Regions from separate parts of the Streptomyces sp. CA-250714 genome, predicted to be linked through region 3. Evidence: riboswitches for the same ligand, from Rfam matches in the RefSeq annotation. Region 3 holds a riboswitch; each other region holds the start of a gene.
What was found. Region 3 has a riboswitch for cyclic di-AMP ahead of ACQEU8_RS09295 (M23 family metallopeptidase). Riboswitches for the same ligand answer to the same signal wherever they lie in the genome.
Positions count from the first base shown of each region.

Region 1 (6,931 bases), 1.7 Mb from region 3:
AGCAGCCTGCTCATCGATCCGACCCAGCTCTCGACCATCAGCAGATGAGCCACAACTCCCCTTTTCATGCAGAACGGACGCAACGGCCCCGGAGCCGCCCCGCAGGGCAGGGCGGCGGGTTGCGCAGAGCAACCGTAACGATAATCATTTTCATTGTCACCCGCTGGTCGAGCTCCGAGGAATCACCGTGGCCACTCCCCCGCACCGCGTCGCCCTGCTGTGCGCCCTGCTCTCCGCCGCCACCCTTGCCCCGTCCGGTCCCGTCCGGGCGGAGAGCCCGGCCCCGGCACTCCACTTCGGCACCTGCCCGGACTCCGTACCGCGGCCGTCGGCGCCGGACCGCGTCGAGTGCGCACGGCTGAGCGTGCCGCTCGACTGGGACCGTCCACGCGGGAAGCGCATCGAGGTCGCGGTCTCGCGAATACGCGCGTCCGGCGCCCCGGGCGAGCGGCGCGGCGCACTGCTGGTGAATCCCGGCGGACCGGGAGGCTCCGGCCTCTCCTACGCCACCACCAAGCGGGCCAAGCTCCCCGAGAGCGTGCGCCGCGCGTACGACGTCATCGGCTTCGACTCCCGCGGCGTCGGCGCCAGCACACCCGTCGACTGCGGTCCGATGGGCGGACTCTTCACCAAGCCCGGCGCAGATCCCGTACCGACCGACGCCGCGACGGAACGCGGCTATCTCACCTCGCTGCGAGCGTTGGCCGACGACTGCGCCGCGGGTGCGGGCGGCGCGCTGCCCCATATGTCCACCGAGCAGACAGCGCACGACATGGACGCGATCCGCGCCGCGCTCGGCGAACGGAAGACGAACTTTCTCGGCGTCTCCTACGGCAGCTACCTCGGCGCCGCCTACGCCGCACGCTTCCCCCACCGTGTCGGGCGCATGGTGCTGGACAGCGTGGTCGGCCCGTGGGACTGGTACGACTTCGACGTCGTCCAGAGCCGGGCGCTACTGCGCCAGCGCGACACTTTCTTCTCCTGGACGGCCGCCCACCAGGACCGCTTCGGCCTGGGCGACAGCGCCGGAGCGGTGCGCCGCGCCTATCTGCACGTACGGCGGGGACTCGCCGGGGAGCCGGTGGACGGCTTCGGCCCGGCGGAGTTCGATCGCGCCGTCTACCGCGCACTGGGCCGCACCGAACGCTGGGCCGGGCTCGCCGACGGACTGCGCGGCTATCTGCGGGAGGGCACTCTCGGCGCGCTCGTGCCGGACTCCCCGTTCGACAGTCCGTCGTCCCGGAACTACGAGGCCGCGAACAGGGTCGTCAAGTGCGCCGACGGTCCGGCGCCCGGCCCGCGGGACATCCTGGCGGACATCCGCCGCACCCGCCACCTCGACCCTCAGCCCGTGCTGACCGGCATGGAGGCGTCCACCTGCGCCTACTGGCACCACAGGCCGGCGCACCGCACTCCGCTCGGCAGCGCCGACGCGCCGCCGCTCCTGCTGGTCGCCTCCGCACACGACCCCGTAACGCCGATCGAGGGTGCACGTGGGCTACGACGGCTGCTGCCCGGCTCCCGGCTGGTCACCCTCGACAACGACTACTCGCACGGCGTCTTCGCCAGCCGGGGCAACGCCTGCGTCGACGGCACCGCGGCGGCCTACCTCGTCGGAGGACGAGTGCCCCGCGCCGACGTGCGCTGCGCAGGGCCCGGCCTGCCGGAGGTGCCCTGACCATGAGCCCACGAGGCGCGGCGGAACGGCCCGAGAACCGCACGCATTAACCCCTCTTCAGGCAGCAATATCCGGAAATAAAGGACTTACCCTTCCTTCGTATTCGCTGTGTCAGGAAACACACCAGCACACCCGGGACATGGGCAAGATCTTCTGACTGCACGTCAAGAAACCTTTTGCTGCGCGCTTTTCGAAATACCCCTCGGTTCGGCCTTTCACGCTCAGAAAATGATCCACAGCATAGCGTTGAAGAATTCCGAGATCATTTACCGGGGATACTCCGCATTCGATTCGAGCTCCTTGCTCGGAACAATGCCTTGTGTTTCTGTGTCCTCGCTCCGGCCTCCGTAACCGGCTGGAGCTCCCACTGCCGGGGCGCCGAATCCTGCCGCCCGGCGAGGGAAATTCGCACCAGACCGCTCGGCAGGAGCGGGGGACCCAAGTACGTGCCGTGCCGCATCCAGCGGCCCGGCTAGGGGTGAAGTCATGCCCAATGCGCCTCGCGCATTGGAATGGCCGGGCCACTCCAGCCCGAATCCGACAGCTCACCTCGCAGGCGCCAGGAGAGGACACCCCCATGCCACGTGGCCGTCATGCCCGTAAATCGCGCAGTACCCGCCGTATTTCCCAGCTCTCGCTCGCCCTGGTCGCGGGTGGCGCTGCGATCGCCGCTCCCCTGCTGACCGCGGGCAGCGCGCACGCCTCCGCGCCGGCGAAGGCCCAGCAGAAGCAGGCCCAGTCCACCCAGGCCGGTGCCGCCGCGCAGGCGAAGACCGAGCAGAAGGCCGACTCCTACACCGTTGTCCCCGGCGACACGCTGCACCACATCGCCGTGGACCACGACATCAAGGGCGGCTGGTCCACCCTTTACAAGGCCAACAAGCAGACCGTCGGCAGCGACCCGGACCTGATCCGTCCCGGCCAGAAGCTGACCCTGGACGCCTCCTCGGCCCCCGCCGAGCGGAGCAGCGCGCCCAAGCGGGCCGACCGCAGCTCGGCCGAGCGGACCGGCAGCACCGTGCACAAGACCCAGTCGACCAACCTGGACGGCTGGATCAAGGAAGCGCTGACCATCATGAAGCAGCACGGCATCCCGGGCACCTACCAGGGCATCCACCGCAACATCATCCGGGAGTCCGGTGGCAACCCCAACGCCATCAACAACTGGGACATCAACGCCCAGAACGGCACCCCGTCCATCGGTCTGCTCCAGGTGATCAAGCCGACCTTCGACTCCTTCCACGTCGAGGGCACCGCCTACGACCAGCGCGACCCGGTCGCCAACATCGTCGCGGCCTGCAACTACGCAGCCAACCGCTACGGTTCGATCGACAACGTCAACGGCCCGTACTGAGCCGACGACCCCGCAACGCGGCGGCTGCCCCTCACCATCCGGTGACGGGGCAGCCGCCGCGTTGTGCACGCCCGGCGCCGCGGCAGCGGCGCCCTCGGTCGGCCGCTCCGCGTCGTACCGTCTGGACAGCACGCCCACGTCACGTTGAGTTGGCGGCGTCCCACACTCCGTGCCGAAATTGTCGGTCTCGGGGTCGGATTCACCCGAACGCCGCGTCCCCATGGCAGAGGTACGCCCGAATGGGCACCTTCTGTCCATGGATGACTCGAAAAATCTCGTAAGCGTCATAACTCCTGCTTACAATGCGCTCCCCTATCTGAAGCGCTGCGTCGCCTCTGTCGCGCAGCAGTCTCTCGACCCCGGTCGCATCGAGATGATCGTCGTGAACGACGGCTCCACCGATGGCACCGCGGACGAACTGGATCTCATGGCCGCGCGGCATCCCGGGCTGCTGCGGGTGATCCATCAGGAGAACTCCGGCGGTCCCTCCGCCCCGCGCAATCGGGCCCTGGACCTGGCCAGTGGGCGGTACGTGTTCTTCCTCGACGCGGACGACTACCTCGCCCCCGAAGCGCTGCAGCGGCTCACCACCATGGCGGAGGAGAACAGGTCCGATGTCGTACTCGGCAAGATCGCCTCGGTGGGACGCCGGGTGCCGCGCTCCATGTTCCGCGCGAACCAGCCCGAAGCCGATCTGTTCGCCTCGCGTGTCTACTGGGCGCTCTCCGTCCAGAAGCTCTTCCGCAAGGAGTTGCTCGACGGGCTCCAGCTGCGCTTCGACACCGGGTTGCGGGTCGGCGAGGACCAGCCCTTCACCGCGCTCGCCTACCTGCGCGCACGCCGCATCTCCGTGGTCGCCGACTACGACTGCTACTACCTTGTGCGGCGCCCCGACGGCCAGCATCTGACCCAGACGAACAGGACCGAGCCGGTTCTCGACTCCCTCGACCGGGTGTGTGAGCTGCTACGGACCGAGCTGGAGCCCGGGCCGGGACGCGATGCACTCCTGTTGCGGCACTTCGCGGTGGAGCTGCAAGGCGCCTTTCTTTTCCTGAGCAGAGAAACAGAAGAAGCGGTCCGGCACCGCGAGTTCGCCCGTATGCACAGACTTGTCGCGGAACACGACTGCGACTCCTTCTGGCCCCGGCTGCGTCCCATCCAGCGGCTGCGCTGCCATCTCGCCCGGCACGGCGCCCTGGAAGAACTGCTGGCCCACGCGCGGCCGGGAAACAGCCACATGCCGTTCCGTATCCATATCTCTCAGGGGCGGGCGCTCGCGCACTATCCGGCGGAGCGCGAAGCCCGTTCCAAGAGCCCCACCGCATTGTTCGATGTGACGGAGCATCTCGACCTCATCCACCACGTATCCGCTTTCTCTTTCACCGGGACCCGGTTGCGGCTGAGCGGTCGTGCGGCATTGCAGCAGACGGAGCACACCGGAAAGACAGTCGATGTGTTCCTCCAGCACCGTGGAAAGGACGCCCGGACGCAGCACGCCGAAGTCCGCCTCGACGGAGATGCTTTCGAGGCGGAGCTGGATCTCCTCGACGGCAAGGGAAGCGAAGCAGCGCTGCCGGACGGATTCTGGGACCTGCATCTGCGCCTCACCGTGAACGGACTCGCCAAGACGATACGGCTGGGCAATCAACGCGACCCGGAAGCCGGGGTGTGCCCTTTCACCTGCCTGACCGACGACGGCGCCGGAGGAATACGGACAGCCCGGATCTACGCCACCCCCTTCGGTAACCTCACCCTGCGGCTCGAGCACCTTCCCGCCGCTCGCCTCAGCAAGGAACTGTCCCTGGAAACGGACGTTGCCGAGTGGCACGGCTCGGCCCTGCGCATCGGCGGCCGGACGAACGTCCTCGGCCGGCCGCCGGGAATCGCCTTCGTCCGGCTGGCGTCCGCCGACGCAGACAGCTTTGCCGACGCCGACTTCCCCGTACTCCTCCAGGACGACGGCCGGTTCTCGGCAGAACTGCCCCTCGACACCCTGCCGCCCGGGCGGTGGACGGCCACGCTGCAGATCGCCGCGGCCAATTGGCGCCACACCCTCCCCGTGTGTCCGCCCGCCCTGCCGCAGGGTGCGGCACGCTGGCGCCGCGGAGCTGTCCAGATGTACGCCAAGCCGCTGGACGACCCCCAGCTCACCCTCCGCGTGGACCGGGTACGCCTCACCCGCGGCCTGCACCGCAGGCTCACCCGGCAGTACAGCGCCCCGTAAGGGGCGCGGGGAACTGCTCCCCCAGCCTCCGGCCGGGAGGTGCCCCCACAAGCCACGACGTAGCCGCAGCCCGCAAGCGTCGGACAGGGGCACCCCCTTCCCGGAACAACGCAGAGGGCCAAGCAAGATCCGCCGGACACACCCCTGGCACAGGCGGCGCACCGGCGGCAGCCGCGCCGTGCGCCGCCGTCACGGCGTGTGGAAGGCCACCTCCGGGTTCTCCTTCGAGGGACCGTCCAGCAGTGGCCGGGGAAGACCGCGTAGGTGGCGGTCGAAGAACGCCGTCGTATAGCGGGTGGTGATCTCCCCCGAGCGCTTGCCGGACAGCGGCGCCGAGGGGTCGGTGTAACCGGCCTGCCCGCCCAGGATCGGCAGGTCGATGAAGGTGAAGTGTCCGGAGTCGGCCACCGTGAGCCACCGCTTCCAGCCGTGCAGGCGCTGCCAGGTGCGCGGCCATGTCGCGTCGTCCGCCCGCGGGTTGTGCCCTTCCCTGGTGCCGAGCATCAGTATCGGACGCCGGGTGCCCGCCTGCGGTACGGGCGCGAAGAAGGTGCCGTCCGCGTTGACGGCGGCCCGGATGCGGCGGTCGGTGCCCGCGGCCACCGCCGCCGCGTTGCCGCCGAGCGAGTGGCCCGCGGCACCGATACGACGGGGGTCGATGAGCTCCGCGTAGCGGTGGGACCGCTGCCGTCCGTCCTTCGCCGGGGTGGTCAACTCGTCGACGACGAAGGAGATGTCGGCCGCCCGGTTCCGCGCCGCCCTGGCCAGCAGCTTCCTCTCCGCCTCGTCGTTCGGCGCGCCCTCGATCGTCTCGCACGCGACACAGGTCAGGGTGCGCGCGGCTCCGCCGCCCGCCCCAGGTGTGCGGCCCTCACCGGTGAAGGTCGTACCGAAGGACTCGTAGGCGTGGTCCAGCAGCGCGACGACGTAGCCGTGCGAAGCCAGCTCCTCCGCGAGCGTCGTCAGGGTGGCGCGGTGCAGGGTGAAGCCCGGTGAGAGCACGATAAGCGGATGCCTGCCCGGGGCAGGGCGGGCGCCGGTGCGGGCGTTCGTACGGACGGAGCTGAGCAGCCCCGGCTCGAACCGCTTGTCCAACTTGATGCCTTTGAGCAGCAGTTCGGCCTCCTTGCTGGAGATGTACGGCGCGCGTGCGCCGTGGCCGCCGTCGCGCCGGGCGGGGTAGAAGACCGACGCCATCAGCCGGCGGGCGCCCGCCGACGGCACCCAGGGATCGCGGCGTTCCTTGTCCGTCAGATGCAGGGTGTCCCTCCCGACGGCCCAGTCCCCCGTCGGCTTCGGAACGGCCAGTCGTGTACTGCTTTTCGCGGCCGCCGCCTTGGAGGCAGCGGGACGGTTCTCCGCAGCCGCCCCCTCCGCGGAAGCGCAGGCCGAGGCTGTCGTGGTGAGCGCGGCGACGGCCAGCAGAGCGGCCGCCGCCCGATGTGTACGGATCATGCTCGGAAGCGTAGGAAGTGGCGCCCGGCGCCCAGCACCCACGAAAGACAGCAGCACCCCTGACTTTCGGCAGGGGCACGCGGACAGCGGTAACTGGCAACGTGTTCGGCCCTCTTGGCAGGTGCGCCAACTCGCGGCAGCGTGAGTCGAGCAACTCACCCCCCACCATGGAGTGCGCACATGAGAGAGGCGAAAACCCCGCAAGACGCCCCTGCCGGTC
Region 1 covers NZ_JBNJMI010000001.1:407,884-414,814, forward strand. Annotated here, with positions in the region: gene ACQEU8_RS01965 (ATP-grasp domain-containing protein) at 1-53, opposite strand, end outside; gene ACQEU8_RS01970 (alpha/beta fold hydrolase) at 188-1,678, shown strand; cyclic di-AMP (ydaO/yuaA leader) riboswitch at 2,078-2,251, shown strand; gene ACQEU8_RS01975 (transglycosylase SLT domain-containing protein) at 2,256-3,032, shown strand; gene ACQEU8_RS01980 (glycosyltransferase family 2 protein) at 3,289-5,256, shown strand; gene ACQEU8_RS01985 (alpha/beta hydrolase family protein) at 5,446-6,711, opposite strand; gene ACQEU8_RS01990 (NPP1 family protein) at 6,892-6,931, shown strand, end outside.
Region 1: another riboswitch for cyclic di-AMP. It lies ahead of ACQEU8_RS01975 (transglycosylase SLT domain-containing protein); the one in region 3 lies ahead of ACQEU8_RS09295 (M23 family metallopeptidase).

Region 2 (6,931 bases), on a different contig from region 3:
TCCGACATCCCGGAAAACCTGTTGGCCCGACATGCCGGCTGACGTGCGGCCATCGCGATGCTCGGCCCCGGCCGACGAGCGTTGTTGATCGCCTGTGCCGTGTTTCCTGGAAGCGGCGGGGTGGATCGCAGATGACCGCGTCCTCAAGCGGCGTCATGGAGTATGGGCTTGCCCGTGTCTTTGAAGTCAGACAGCTTCAGGAGGACCCCATGAACAGGACCAGCGGTGATGAGTCCGCTTTGCTCAAGCTCTTGACGGAGTACAACCGCGGAGTGCTCGTCACGCTGCGGCGGGATGGGAGGCCGCAGCTTTCGAATGTCAATCACACCTTTGACCCGGACAAGCGGCTACTGCGGATCTCTGTCACCGCGGATCGGGCGAAGGCGCGGAATTTGGGGCGGGATGCGCGGGCCAGTTATCACGTGACCAGTGGGGATGGGTGGGCGTGGACGGTGGTGGATGGGGTGGCGGAGTTGACGCCTGTTGCGCGGGAGCCGCGGGATGAGACCGTCGAGGAGTTGGTCGAGGTCTACCGGGCGATCCGGGGTGAGCATCCGGACTGGGACGAGTACCGGGCCGCCATGGTGGCGGAGCGGCGGCAGGTGGTGCGGCTCAGCGTCACGCACGTGTACGGACAGCCGCAGTGACGCGGCGACGCTGAGCCGCCCGGCCAGGGCTATGCCGAGGCGTCGGTCAGCAGGCGGAGTTCGTCGTTGGTGAGGCGGAGATCGGCGAGCGCCAGCAGCGCGGGGAGTTGCTCGACGGTGCGGGCACTGGCGATGGGCGCTGTGACGGTCGGCTGGGCGGCGAGCCAGGCGAGGGCGACAGTGGCCTCGGAGACCTGGTGGGCGTTGGCCACGGTGGTGAGCGCGGCGAGGACGCGCTGGCCGCGCTCGGTGGCGAGGTACCGGGCCGCCTTATCGGTGCGCGCCCCCTCGGGCGCGGTCTCGCCCGGACGGTACTTGCCGGTCAGAAAGCCCGACGCCAGCGCGTAGTACGGCAGTACGGCGAGGGATTCGCGCCCGGCGAGCTCCGCCAGCTCGCCCTCGTACGTGTCGCGCGAGACGAGGTTGTAGTGCGGCTGGAGCGCCACGTACCGGGCGGCGCCCTCCCGGTCGCTGAAGGCGAGCGACTCGGCGAGGCGGGACGGCGAGATGTTCGACGCGGCGATCTCACGGACCTTGCCCTCCCTGACGAGGTCGTCGAGTGCGCCGATGATGTCGGAGACCTCGACCGACTCGTCGTCGAAGTGCGTGTAGTACAGGTCGATGCGGTCCGTCCGCAGGCGGCGCAGCGAGTCCTCGCAGGCGGCCTTGATGGTGGCCGGGGCGAGGCCCATGTGGTCGGGGTGGCGGGCGACCTTGGTGGCGATGACGACGTTGTCCCGTACGGACGAGCCGCGTGCGGCGAGCCATTCGCCGATGACGGTCTCGGACTCGCCGCCCTTGTTGCCCTCCACCCAGGCCGAATACGCGTCGGCCGTGTCGATGGCGTTGCCGCCGGCGTCGGTGTAGGCGTCGAGTACGGCGAAGGACGTGGGGGTGTCGGCCGTCCAGCCGAAGACGTTGCCGCCGAGCACGAGCGGCGAGACGGACAGCTGACCGATCTTCTTGTCGGCATTCATCTGCATGCCGCGACCGTAACGCGGGGGCGGGCGGTGGCATGTCACCGCACACCGGACACCGCCCCCATCAGCCCTCAGGGCTCAGACGTCGGCCCTCAGGGCTCAGATGTCGACGCCCTTGGCGCGGAGCCAGGGCAGCGGGTCCACCGGGTCGCCGCCGTCGGGGCGGACCTCGACGTGCAGGTGCGGTCCCGAGGAGTTGCCGGTCGAGCCGACGCGGCCGATGACATCGCCCGTGCCGACCTTGTCGCCCGCCGATTTGGTCATGGACGAGAGGTGGCAGAACCAGAGTTCGGTGCCGTCCTCCAGCTTCAGCACGACGCGATAGCCGTACGAACCGGCCCAGCCCGCTTCCTTGATGGTGCCGCTGTGGACGGCCTTGACGGGGGTGCCGTTGGGGGCGGCGAAGTCCTGGCCGGTGTGGTCGTTCTGCCACATGCCGCCTGCCTGGCCGAAGCCGGCGGTGAGCTGGAAGGAGGCCAGCGGGGCGGTGTAGCTGCGGGCGAGCTTGGCGCGGCGTTCGGCCTCGGCCTTGCGCTTCTGCTCGGCCTCCGCCTTGCGCTTGGCCTCGGCGGCCTCGCGCGCGCGTTCGGCCTTGGCCTGCTTCTCCTCGGCGGCGGCCCGCTTCGCGGCTTCCTCCGCCGCCGCGTTCGCCGCCTGCCGGGCGGCCTCCTCGCGGGCTTCCGTGTCCTGCGTCGAGCGGTGCTGTTCGGCCTGCGCGAGGATGCGGGCCCGCAGTGCCTCGCCGGCGTTGGTCCCGCCTGTGGCCGCGTTCTCCGTATCGCCGGAGCCGTCAGCGCCGTCCGGGGAACCCGGGTCGTCCGCGTCGTCGGAGATGAGGGAGCCGATGCCGGGGAGGTCCTCGGCATCGGGCAGCTGGTCGGGGATGCTCCGGACCGTGTCGGCCGCGGTGTCCAGGTCCGGCACGGATATCGCGCCGGGGTCCTTGTCCTGGGCGGTCGCCATGCCGCCGGCGCCGACCGCCGCGATCATGCCGACGCCGAGTACGGCACCGCCGCGCGCCACACCGCCGGCCCGCTGCTTGGCGATCCGGTGCTTGCCGCGCAGCGGGCGGGTCGACTCCTCGGTGGGGTTCCACTCGTCCCACGGTTCGGCGCCTTGCGGCTGTTCGGAGACGACGGGCAGTTCGGAAGTGACGTGCGATGCGGAACGGATGTGAGGCGCCGAGGAGGCTTGGGGGGCGGCGGTGACGTGGGGTGCGGCGGACCGGATGGGGGCTGTGAGCCGTCCCGGCGCGGAGCCGTAAGGAGCCGGTTCGGAGCCGTAAGGAGTCGGCGCGGAGCCGTAAGAACCCGGTTCGGAGCCGTGGGGAACGGCGTTGGAGGGAGCGAAGCCGTAGGGGGCGGAGGAGCCGGCCTGGTCGACATGCGGGTCGTACCCGACGGTCTCGGGCGCGGGACCGGCAAAGCCCTGGGATCTGGACGCCACGGGGGCGCTCTCCTTTCCTTCCTTCTCGCCTACCGGGTTAGCTGACGGGTTCGGAGCAGGAAGGTCTCCTACGGGCGTCCTCTCGCAAGGGCGTCCGATTCACCCCATCCTCCTCGTCCGGCTGACGAGAAGGGGTGGTTCCCCGGTTCCCACGGTGCGGTCCAGCCAGTTGGGCGCTGCTGGTGCCCCGTATGCGGGATTCGGCGACGGCGCACGGTGCCGTCTTCCGTGACGACAGTGACGACCGTGCTGCGTTATCGGACGGTAATAGAACAGGGGCCTTGATTCCAAGCCGTTCCCTGTAATTGGTGCGGCCGCAGGCAGGCGGGTGGTGCCGCCAAAGGCTGACGGTGCCTCAGCTCAGCCGCCGGTACCGGGGGCCAGCGGGCCGATCTTGGGGACGGAGGCCTTGCCGGTGTTGGTGACCGGCCCGCCGGACCAGGGCGTACGGAGAGAGGTCCGCTCGTCGGGCGGGGTGACCCGCACGGCGCTCGGCGTGACCGTGGTGACGTTCGTCACCTCCGGGTTGGTGTACGAGAGCGGCGCCCACGCGCTCTTGCCGGGCGCAAGCGTGACGGTCCGGATCTCGCCACCCGTACGGTTCGGGTCGAAGGACACCTGCTCGCCGCTGCTGTTGACGAAGGCGAGCCCGGGGTAGCCGCGCACGGTGCAGCTGCTGCCCGACCGGTTGGTCAGGACCAGGGCGAAGTTCTCCTGCCCGGCACCCGGGTGGTTGGGGCCGAACGACGCCTTCAGATCGGAGGTGTGACACCGGGAGCCGGAGCCCGGCCCTCCGCTGCCGCCCGAGCTGCTCTCGTCGCCCGAGCCGCTCTCGTCGCCCGAGGAGCCCCCGGAGGAATCCCCGCCGCCCGAACCCGAAGAGCCCGAGCCGCCCGAGTTGCCGTCCTGCGAGCTGCTCCCGCCGGTTCCGTTGTCGCCACTGCCGCTGCCGCCCTTGTCGGAGCCGCCGTCGGACTCGCCCTCGGCGGGCGCGGCTTGGCCGTCGACCTTCTGCGGCCCCTCCGCATCCTTGTTGCAGCCGATCAGCAGCGCGCCCGCCGCCAGCACCGCCGTCGAGGCGGCCGCGATACGGGCCGCACGGCGATGGGAGCGGTACGGGGCTGCGGCAGGTCGGCGGGCCGCCAACGCCTCGGTGTCGTACAGGGGTTGTGAGAGGGGGGTGTTCGTCGGGTCCTGTCGCTTCGTCATGGTTGCCGTCCCCTGGTCGTCCTGGCTGCGGTCGTCCGGCCTCCCGCGGCAGCACGCGCTGGCTCGTCCTCGTCTCCAGCCTGCCCTCGGGCTTGTGGGCCGTACACAGCCTTCGATGGCCGACTTTTCGGCAAGGTTCACGGCAGTCGGGAGTTTTTTCGCGGTACGGCGAGGTGGGCGGGACCGCGCCGTGACGGGTGGGTTCGGAGGGGACGGGAGGGGCGGGAAGGGTGGGTGAGAGGCAGCCCGGGCGGGGGCAGCACGGCGGCGTACGGCGGACGAGGGGCCCTGCGCGCCGGGGTTGTACGCCGAGCCGAGCCCGTATCTCGGCGCCGTACCCGGACGTCCGTACGTCGGCGCCCGGGGCCGGACCCCGGCGCCCGGCGCCCGTGGACCGGTGCTACGACGCCGACTCGTTGACGCGCAAGCTGCTCAGCACCCGGTCCGTCCTGGCCGAACAGTCCTCGTTGCAGCGGATCTGCACATACACCGGAGGCTTGCCCTTCTGCTGAGGGGACAGGCCGATCTCTTCGAGCGAGAACCGGGGAGCGCCGCAGGCCGACCAGGTACGGACCTGCCCCTGCCAGCCCCCGCCCTTGAAATTACGGCTCCCTGTGTACTGACAGCCCTTGTGCTCGAGTTCGGCCACCTTGTCGGGCAGCGCCGACTGGGAGTCGGCGGCCCCCTGGGAGCTCGGGGTGCCCTTGTCGGCGCCGTCGGCGCCTTCGGCCTCGTCGGCCGAGGAACCGAGCCCCACGAAGACCCCGTTCGTTCCCGAGGTGAGGTCGTGCCAGCTGCCCACGTCCTCCGTCACGAGCAGCCCGGGGGCGCGCTTCGCCGACAGCCCCAGCGAGGAGGGGCGCCAGCCGGAGTCCTTCATCTCGTCCGCCCACACTCCCGGAATCCGCACGCTGATCTGCCCGCTCGCGTCATGCACCCGCACCGATGAGGGCGCCTTCCCGGGGTCTTTCGGCATCAGCAGCGAACTGGCCACACCGGCGCCGGCCAGCACGACGGCGGCCGACCCGATGGCGACGGCACGCCGCCGACCGCGACGAGGCGTCGCCCGAGCGGTCGCACCGGGCGCACCGCGTGGTCCGGCAACGGACGCCTGCGGGCCCGGCGTCTGCGGGTCGGACGCCCCGGAGACGGCGCTCTCGGACGCAGCTGGCTCAGCGGCGGACGACTCGGACGCGAATGACTTCGAACCAGCTGCCCCGAGACGGGACTTCTCGGGCGCGGATTCCTGGGCGAGGGACGACTCGGACGCAGCTGACCCAGCCGACGCAGCCGGCTCAGAAGCGGAACTCCCACCCTCAGATCCCCCACCCACCGGCTTCCGCGCCCCCCGCGACGGCGGATCCGTCGCGACCGTCGACGGCTGACCGGGCACCTGGGAAACCGGTCGTACGGCCAAAAAGGACACCTGCGACGCCGACGACGCGAAGCTGCCGCGCCCGTCGCCGCCCCGGCCCGGCTCCGCCGCGAACTCGTCCGGTCCGCCCTCAGGTGGCGGGTTCCGGTCGAGTTCCGTCGCGATCCGGTCGAGTTCGTCCGCGAACGCGGCGGCGGTCGGCCAGCGGCGCTCGCGGTCGGGCTCCATCGCACGTGCGACGGCCCGCGCCATCTCGGGCGGCAGCCCCGGACGAAGCTCGTCCAGCGGCATCACCCGTTCCGGCGTGCCCGGAACCGCGCCGGTCACCAGGTGGTAGAGCACCGCGCCCAAGCTGTAGATGTCCGCACGCGCGTCGATGCCCTCAAAGGGTTCGGCCTGTTCGGGGGCCATGTAGCCGACCGACCCGGCGACCACCGTGAGTCCCGAGGCCTGCGCGAGGTTCTTGGCCAGGCCCAGATCGGCGACCAGCACGCGCTCGCGGCCCTGCGCTCCGCCGCTGGTCAACAGCACGTTGGACGGCTTGATATCGCGGTGCACCACCCCGGACTCGTGCAGTGCCTCCACGCCGTGCGCCGCCTCCGAGGTGAGCCGCAGCGCCTCGGGCACCGGCAGCGGTCCGGCCGTCATCCGGTCGGCGACCGTGCCCCGGTCCGCGTGCTCCATGACGAAGTACGGCCGTTCGTCGTCCAGTTCACCCACGTCGAAGACCTGCACGACACCGCCCGACGACGCCCTGCGCAGCAGCCGCGCCTCGGCCAGGAAGCGCTCCCGGATGTCCATCCGGTGTGCCCAGTTGTCGGCCATCACCTTGACTGCGACAGGCGCTTCCAATCGGTCGTCGTGTGCGAGCCACACAACTGCGAACGCGCCGGAACCGAGACGACGTTCGACCCGGTAGCGGCCGATCAGATCAGGTGAAGGCATGCCCCTTATGATGCCTGGATGTGCCCACCGTCCTCCCCCCACGCCGTGAACCAGCCATCCGGACGGCCTGAGTCGGCGGGCTCCGGCGAATCGCCGTCGGCCTCCGACACCGAAGCACTCGCCGCGCGGGCGGCGGGCGGCGACAGTGCGGCTCTCGACGCACTGTTGCGCGCCATCCGACCGGACGTAGTACGACACTGTGGCCGGTTCCTCCTCTTCCGCGAGGACGCCGAGGAGGCCGCGCAGGACGTACTGCTCCAAGTGGCCCGGCACATCGAGCGCTTCCAGGGCCGTAGCCGCTTCAGTACCTGGCTGCACACGATCGTTGC
Region 2 covers NZ_JBNJMI010000002.1:3,656,979-3,663,909, forward strand. Annotated here, with positions in the region: gene ACQEU8_RS35200 (ATP-binding domain-containing protein) at 1-42, shown strand, start outside; gene ACQEU8_RS35205 (PPOX class F420-dependent oxidoreductase) at 210-647, shown strand; gene ACQEU8_RS35210 (aldo/keto reductase) at 677-1,624, opposite strand; gene ACQEU8_RS35215 (M23 family metallopeptidase) at 1,727-2,770, opposite strand; cyclic di-AMP (ydaO/yuaA leader) riboswitch at 3,086-3,259, opposite strand; gene ACQEU8_RS35220 (DUF4232 domain-containing protein) at 3,434-4,282, opposite strand; gene ACQEU8_RS35225 (serine/threonine-protein kinase) at 4,683-6,602, opposite strand; gene ACQEU8_RS35230 (RNA polymerase sigma factor) at 6,621-6,931, shown strand, end outside.
Region 2: another riboswitch for cyclic di-AMP. It lies ahead of ACQEU8_RS35215 (M23 family metallopeptidase); the one in region 3 lies ahead of ACQEU8_RS09295 (M23 family metallopeptidase).

Region 3 (6,931 bases):
TCGTCCATCAGCAGCGAGACCCGCAGCAGCACCTCTTCCAGCGCCGCGGTGTCCGAGGGCTCGGCCCCGCGCCAGCCGAACAGCAGCGGCGCCGAGCGGATCGCCCTGACCAGCCCGGCGGCCTCCTTGTCGGTGACGGGCACCAGCCGGTGTGCCGTATCACCCAGCAGTTCGGAGGGCGGGCCCGCGAGACCGAAGGACAGGACGGCGCCGATGGCCGGGTCGAGCGTGCCCCGCACGACCGTGCCCACGCCGCGCGGAGCCATCGCCTGCACGACAGGGCGCAGCTCCTCAGGGGCACCGAGCGCTTCGGTCAGCTCCCCGTAGGCGCGGCGCAGCCCCGCCTCGCCCGCGATGTCCAGCCGCACCCCGCCCAGGTCGGCGCGGTGCCGCAGATGGGGCGCCGTGGTCTTGAGCGCGACGGGGAAGCCGAGGGTGCGGGCCGCCTCGACCGCCGAGTCGGCGTCGGGGGCGGGCAGCGTGGGCTGGACGGCGATCCCGTAGCTGTGCAGCAGCCGGGCCGCCTCCTCATCGGTGAGGGCCCGGCCGCGCTCGGGGTGGCAGGGGTCGCGTGGGCCAGCAGCTCGGCTGCGGCGGACTCGTCGACGTCGAGGTCGGGCACCTTGCCCGGCTCTCCGGCTTCCGCGCGCCACCGGGCGTAGCGCACCGCCTCGGCCAGGGCCCGGGCGGCCCGCTCGGGCGTCGGGTAGGACGGCAGCCCGCGCCTGGCGAGCGCCTTCTGCAAGCCCTCCATCGCCAGGTGGACGACCGCCACGGGCTTGCGCGGACCGCCCTCGGCGGCGGCGACGGCCTCGACCGCTTCCCGCAGTGCGTCGGCGAGGGCCTCGACATGGCCGTCGGGCGGGGTCTCGGCCCCGGCCGTGCCGGTGCCGCCCGGCAGCTCCGCTGGGACGGAGGGGATGACGGTGACCAGCACGGCGTCGGTGGCCGCGTCGGTGAGCGCCTCCCGCAGCGCCCTGCCGAAGTCGCCGGGCCCGGCCGAGCTGGGCAGTGCCACGACGGGGCGGGGGCGCAGTCCGTCGGTGAGGCAGGCGTCGTAGGTCAACAGGCTCATCGCGTCGGTGTTGCCGAGGATGCCGACGTGCGGGCCCGCGGGTGGCGGCTGTTCGGACAGGAGTACGCCGGTGTCCAGCAGCTCGGTGAAGGTGTCCACCATCAGTACGCCCGCCTGGCGCAGCAGCGCGTAGACGGTGGCGTCGGGGGTGCGGGCCGCCGGCGCGGCGTGGCCCGGTGGGGGTGCGCTGCCGCGCTGCCGGGCGCCCTTGACGACGACCACCGGCTTGCGGGCCGCGGTACGCCGGGCGAGCCGGGTGAATTTGCGCGGGTTGCCGATGGACTCCAGGTACATCAGCACGACGTCGGTCGCCGCGTCCTCGTCCCAGTGCTGGAGCAGGTCGTTCCCTGAGACGTCGGCGCGATTGCCCGCGGAGACGAAGGAGGAGGGGCCGATGCCGCGCCGGTCGAGCCCGTCGAGCAGGGCGATGCCGATGGCGCCGGACTGAGTGAAGACGCCGATTCTGCCGCGCGCGGGCATCCGCAGCGAGGGGGTGGTGTTGAGCCGTACGTCCTCGCCGGTGTTGATCAGGCCGAGGGCTCCGGGACCGATCAGCCGCATGCCGTAGGACCGGGCGAGGCGGACCAGTTCGCGCTGCTCGTCCCGGCCGACCCCCTCGGAGAGGACGACCAGGCCCCGCACGGCCCCCTCACCGCAGTCGCCGACGACGGCGTGCAGCTGGTCGGCGGGGACGGCGAGCACGGCCAGATCGACGCGCTCCGGGATCTCCCGCACCGACCGGTACCCGGGCACCCCGGCCAGGGTCGGCGACGCAGCGGGGTCCAGCGCGTGGTTGACGGCGTAGAGCGGCCCCGGGAAACCCGCGGTGCGCAGGCTGCCCAGTACGGCACGCCCGGCGCCGCCGGGGCTGCGGCTGGCGCCGACGACGGCGACGGAGCCGGGGGCCAGCAGGCGGGCGACGGAGCGGGCCTCGGCACGCTGTTCCCGGGCCCGCATGACGGCCAGCGAGCGCTCGGTGGGCTCCAGGTCGAGGGTGAGGTGCACGGAGCCGTCCTCGAAGCTGCGCTTCTGGGAGTATCCGGCATCCGTGAACACCTTGATCATCTTGGTGTTGGCGGGAAGCACCTCGGCGGCGAAGCGGCGGATGCCGCGCTCCCTGGCCACGGCACCGATGTGTTCGAGGAGCGCGGAGGCCACTCCCCTGCCCTGCTGGTCGTCGCGGACCAGGAAGGCGACCTCGGCCTCGTCGGCGGGCTCACTGGCGGGGCGGCCGAGGTGGTCGATGCGGTCGTAGCGGACGGTCGCGATGAACTCGCCACCGATGGTCGCCGCCAGGCCGACACGGTCGACGTAGTCGTGGTGCGTGAAGCGGCGCACATCGCGGTCGGACAGCCGGGGGTAGGGCGCGAAGAAGCGGTAGTACTTCGACTCGTCGGACACCTGCTCGTAGAAGCTGACCAGCCGCTCCGCGTCGTCGGGGGTGATCGGCCGGACCCGGGCCGTACCGCCGTCGCGCAGCACGATGTCCGCTTCCCAGTGGGCCGGATAGGCGCGCTCCTCGGGGCTCGGCATGGGGCCAGCGTACGGCGGAGGGAGGGCGCGTGCTGAGGGGCTCGGAGGTGCGTCGTATTGTCACGGACAAGAACAATCTCGACGACCCGAAGGGCAACACCATGGTTGAGCGCCGCGTCACCGTCGGCTGGGCCGAGGGGCTGCACGCCCGCCCCGCCTCCATCTTCGTCCGTGCCGCCTCGGCAGCCGGGGTCCCGGTCACCGTCCGCAAGGGCGAGGGCAATCCCGTCAACGCGGCCTCCATGCTCGGTGTGCTCGGCCTCGGGGCCGAGGGAGGCGAGGAGATCGTCCTCGCCTCCGAGGCGGACGGCGCCGAGCAGGCCCTCGACCGGCTGGCCAAGCTCGTCTCCGAGGGCCTGGAGGAGCTGCCCGAAACGGTCTGACCGAACGTGAGGGCTTAGGCCGTCGCGGATACCGCCGGACCCTGTGGTCGGTGGTTGCTCGCCGTCGCGGCGGACAATTACGAGGGGGGCGCTGCACCTGGCGGTGCAGCGCCCCCCTCGTGCTCCCCAGGCCGGGGGCGGTCTCCGCGACGGGCTCAGCCGCGACGTCCGGTCAGAGCTTCACGCCGTGGTCGCGGAGGTAGGCGACCGGGTCGATGTCCGAGCCGTACTCGGCGGAGCTACGCGCCTCGAAGTGCAGGTGGGGGCCCGAGGAGTTGCCGGTGGAGCCGGAGAGGCCGATCTGCTGGCCCGGCTTCACCTGCTGGCCGACCGAGACACCGATCGAGTTGAGGTGGCCGTACTGCGTGTACGTGCCGTCCTTGTGCTTGATGACGATGTTGTTGCCGTAGGCACCGCCGTTGCCGGCCTCCACGACCTCGCCGGCGGCCACGGACTGGACCGGGGTGTTCATGCCCGCGTGGAAGTCGACGCCGGTGTGGCTGCCGGACGACCACATGCCGCCGCCCTGCTGGTAACCGGTGGAGACGTAGGAGCCCTCGACGGGCGCCACATAGGCGTTGAGCTTCGCCCGCTTGGCTTCGCGGGCGGCCCTCTCCTTCGCCGCGCGCTCCTTCTCGGCCTTCTCGGCGGCCGCCTTGCGCTTGGCCTCGTCGGCCTTCCGCTTGGCCTCCGCCTTCGCCTTGGCGGCCTCCTCCTTGGCCTCGGTCTCGGCATGGGTCTGCTCGGCCTGGAGGGCCTGCTCGTATGCCTGCTGGTCCAGCGTCTCGGAGATCGGGCCGGCGACGGCCTCGCTCACCTTGGCGTTGTGCTTGACGGGGGCGTTGTTCTGGCCGCCGCTCGCGGCGAAGGCGGGGGAGGCGATGGACCCGACGACGCCCACGGTGGCGAGGCCGGCTATGCCTGCCGCTCCCCCTGCGGCCCTGCGGGCCTTGCTCGGACGCCTGTGCTTGCCAGTGGCACGGGTGAACGCCATACGGAGGCGTACTCCTTTCCTTCCTTCTCGCCTACCGGGTTAGCTGACGGGTTCGGAGCAGGAAGGTCTCCTACGGGCCGCCTCTTGCGAGGCCGTCCGATTCACCCCAATGGGACCTGGGTCCCCGGTCCCCCTCGGCAGGTGCGCCTCGGGGATTCGGCGATCGCTGTCCGTCGGCCGCGGGTGCGGTCACTTCTGACGGACAGCGGCAACGACGCTAATCGGGCCCAACTCCGAGCGGCAAACGAATCCCTGGGTTTGTCACGTACGCCACACTCCAACTCATCAGCAATCGCGACAGAAACGGACATTGAGAGGGGCCCGGAAGGAGTGATTCCTCCTCCCGGGCCCCACTTCCTACTGCCGTTCGCGCCCCGCCCGCGGGCTCTACGAACCGGAGACCACCTTGACGTCGCCGATCCCCAACTCCCTTACCGGATCGGCGATCTGCGAGGCGTCGCCGACCAGCACCGTCACCAGCCGGTCGGCGGGCAGCGAGCTGACCGCCGCCGCCGTGGCCTCCACCGTGCCCGTCTCGGCGAGTTGGGCGTAGAGCCTGGCCTGGTAGTCGTCCGGCAGATACTGCTCGACCTGGTCGGCCAGCGTCCCCGCGACGGCCGCTGCCGTCTCGTAGCGCAGCGGCGCGACACCCACCAGGTTCCGTACCGCCACGTCCCGTTCCTCGTCGGTCAGGCCCTCGGCGGCCAGCTTCCGCAGCACCTGCCACAGATCGTCCAGCGCGGGCCCCGTCACATCGGTGGCCACCGAGCCGCTGATGGCCAGCAGCGCGGCTCCGGTGCCGTCCTCGGCGGAGCGCAGCACCTGCCCGAACGCGCGTACGCCGTAGGTGTAGCCCTTCTCCTCGCGCAGCACCCGGTCCAGCCGGGAGGTGAGGGTGCCGCCCAGGCAGTAGACGCCCAACAGCTGCGCGGGCCACACCCGGTCGTGCCGGTCGGGGCCGACGCGGCCGATCAGCAGCTGCGTCTGCACCGCTCCGGGCCGGTCCACGATGACGACCCGGCCCGAGTCGTCCGCGGTGATCGGTGACATCGGGCGGGGCGCGGCCGCGGCTCCCGTCCAGCTGCCGAGGGTCTCGGCGAGCGCCGCGTCCAGATCGACGCCCTCCAGATCGCCGACCACGACGACGGTGGCCGTCGCCGGGTGCACATGGGCCTCGTAGAAGGCGCGTACGGCAGCCGCGTCGATGCCCCGCACCGTCTCCTCGGTGCCCTGCCGGGGCCGCGACATCCGCGACGCGGCGGGGAAGAGTTCGCGGGAGAGTTCCTTGGCGGCGCGGCGGGCCGGGTTGGCCAGCTCGTGCGGGATCTCGTCGAGCCGGTTGGCGACGAGCCGTTCGACCTCGCTGTCGGGGAACGCCGGTGCGCGCAGCGCGTCGGCGAGCAGGCCCAGCGCCTTGGGCAGCCGGGACACCGGCACCTCCAGCGAGACCCGCACACCGGGGTGGTCGGCGTTCGAGTCGAGCGTGGCGCCGCACCGCTCCAGCTCGGCGGCGAACTCCTCGGCCGTGTGCTTGTCCGTGCCCTCGCTCAGCGCGCGGGCCATGATGGTGGCGACCCCGTCCAGCCCCTCGGGCTCCGCGTCCAGCGGCGCCATCAGGGTCACCTCGACGGCGACGACCTCCTGCCCCGGGCGGTGGCAGCGCAGCACCGTCAGCCCGTTGGGCAGCGTGCCGCGCTCGGGGGTGGGGAAGGCCCACGGCTTGGGGGTGCCGCTGGGCGGCTGGGGGTGGAACTCCATGCTCTTCCCTGCTGTCTCCGCGATGCCCGCGGGGCTGGTGCCCGCCACTGCCGCGGGGCTCTGGCTCGTGCTCGCCGGTGTCTCGCTCACTGCCCGGTCTCCTCGTCCTCGTTCGCCGGCTCGTCCTCGTCCGCCAGCGGTTCGTACACGAGCACGGCGCGGTTGTCGGCGCGCAGCCGCTGGGCCGCCACCTCCCGCACCTCCTCGCGGGTCACCTCCAGCACCCGCCGCACCGCTGTGAGCGCCAGCTGCGGGTCGCCGAAGAGGACCGCGTACCGGCACAGTTCGTCGGCACGGCCGCCGACCGTGGCCAGCCGGTCCAGCCACTCGCGCTCCAACTGCGCCTGGGCCCGCTCCATCTCCTCCTCGCCGGGCCCCTCCTCCGCGAAGCGGCGCAGCTCCTCGTCGACCGCCGCCTGGATGTCGGCGATCTCCGCGCCGCTGGACGCCTTGATGTCCAGCCAGCCCAGCGAGGGGGCGCCGGCCAGCCGGAGCAGGCCGAAACCGGCTGCCACCGCGGTGCGGTCGTGCCGCACCAGCCGGGTGTAGAGGCGGGAGGACTCGCCGCCGCCGAGCGCGGTCAGCGCCAGGTCAGCTGCGTCCGCCTCGCGGGTGCCGTCGTGCGGCAGGCGGTAGCCGTTCATCAGCGCGCGGGAGGGCACGTCCTCCTCGACGACCTCGCGCTTCTCCTCACCCATGAGCTCGGGCAGCACGCCGTCCCGCGGGGGGCGCTTGCCGTCGTGCCCCGGGATGGAGCCGAAGTACTTCTCGATCCAGGCGAGTGTCTGCTCCGGGTCGATGTCGCCGACGACGGACAGCACGGCGTTGTTGGGCGCGTAGTACGTACGGAAGAACTCCTGCGCGTCCTGGAGGGAGGCCGCGTCCAGGTCTTCCATGGAGCCGATCGGGGTGTGGTGGTAAGGGTGGCCCTCGGGGAAGACCATGGCGGTCATCCGCTCGAAGGCGGTGCCGTAGGGCACGTTGTCGTAGCGCTGGCGACGCTCGTTCTTGACCACGTCACGCTGGTTCTCCATGGACTCCTCGTCCAGCGCGGCCAGCAGCGAGCCCATCCGGTCTGCTTCCAGCCACAGGGCGAGCTCCAGCTCGTGGGCCGGCATGGTCTCGAAGTAGTTGGTGCGCTCGAAGCTGGTGGTGCCGTTCAGCGAGCCGCCGGCGCCCTGCACCAGC
Region 3 covers NZ_JBNJMI010000001.1:2,108,231-2,115,161, forward strand. Annotated here, with positions in the region: partial or broken gene ACQEU8_RS09285 (GNAT family N-acetyltransferase) at 1-2,608, opposite strand, end outside; gene ACQEU8_RS09290 (HPr family phosphocarrier protein) at 2,710-2,991, shown strand; gene ACQEU8_RS09295 (M23 family metallopeptidase) at 3,164-3,985, opposite strand; cyclic di-AMP (ydaO/yuaA leader) riboswitch at 4,000-4,157, opposite strand; gene ACQEU8_RS09300 (M16 family metallopeptidase) at 4,373-5,743, opposite strand; gene ACQEU8_RS09305 (M16 family metallopeptidase) at 5,830-6,931, opposite strand, start outside.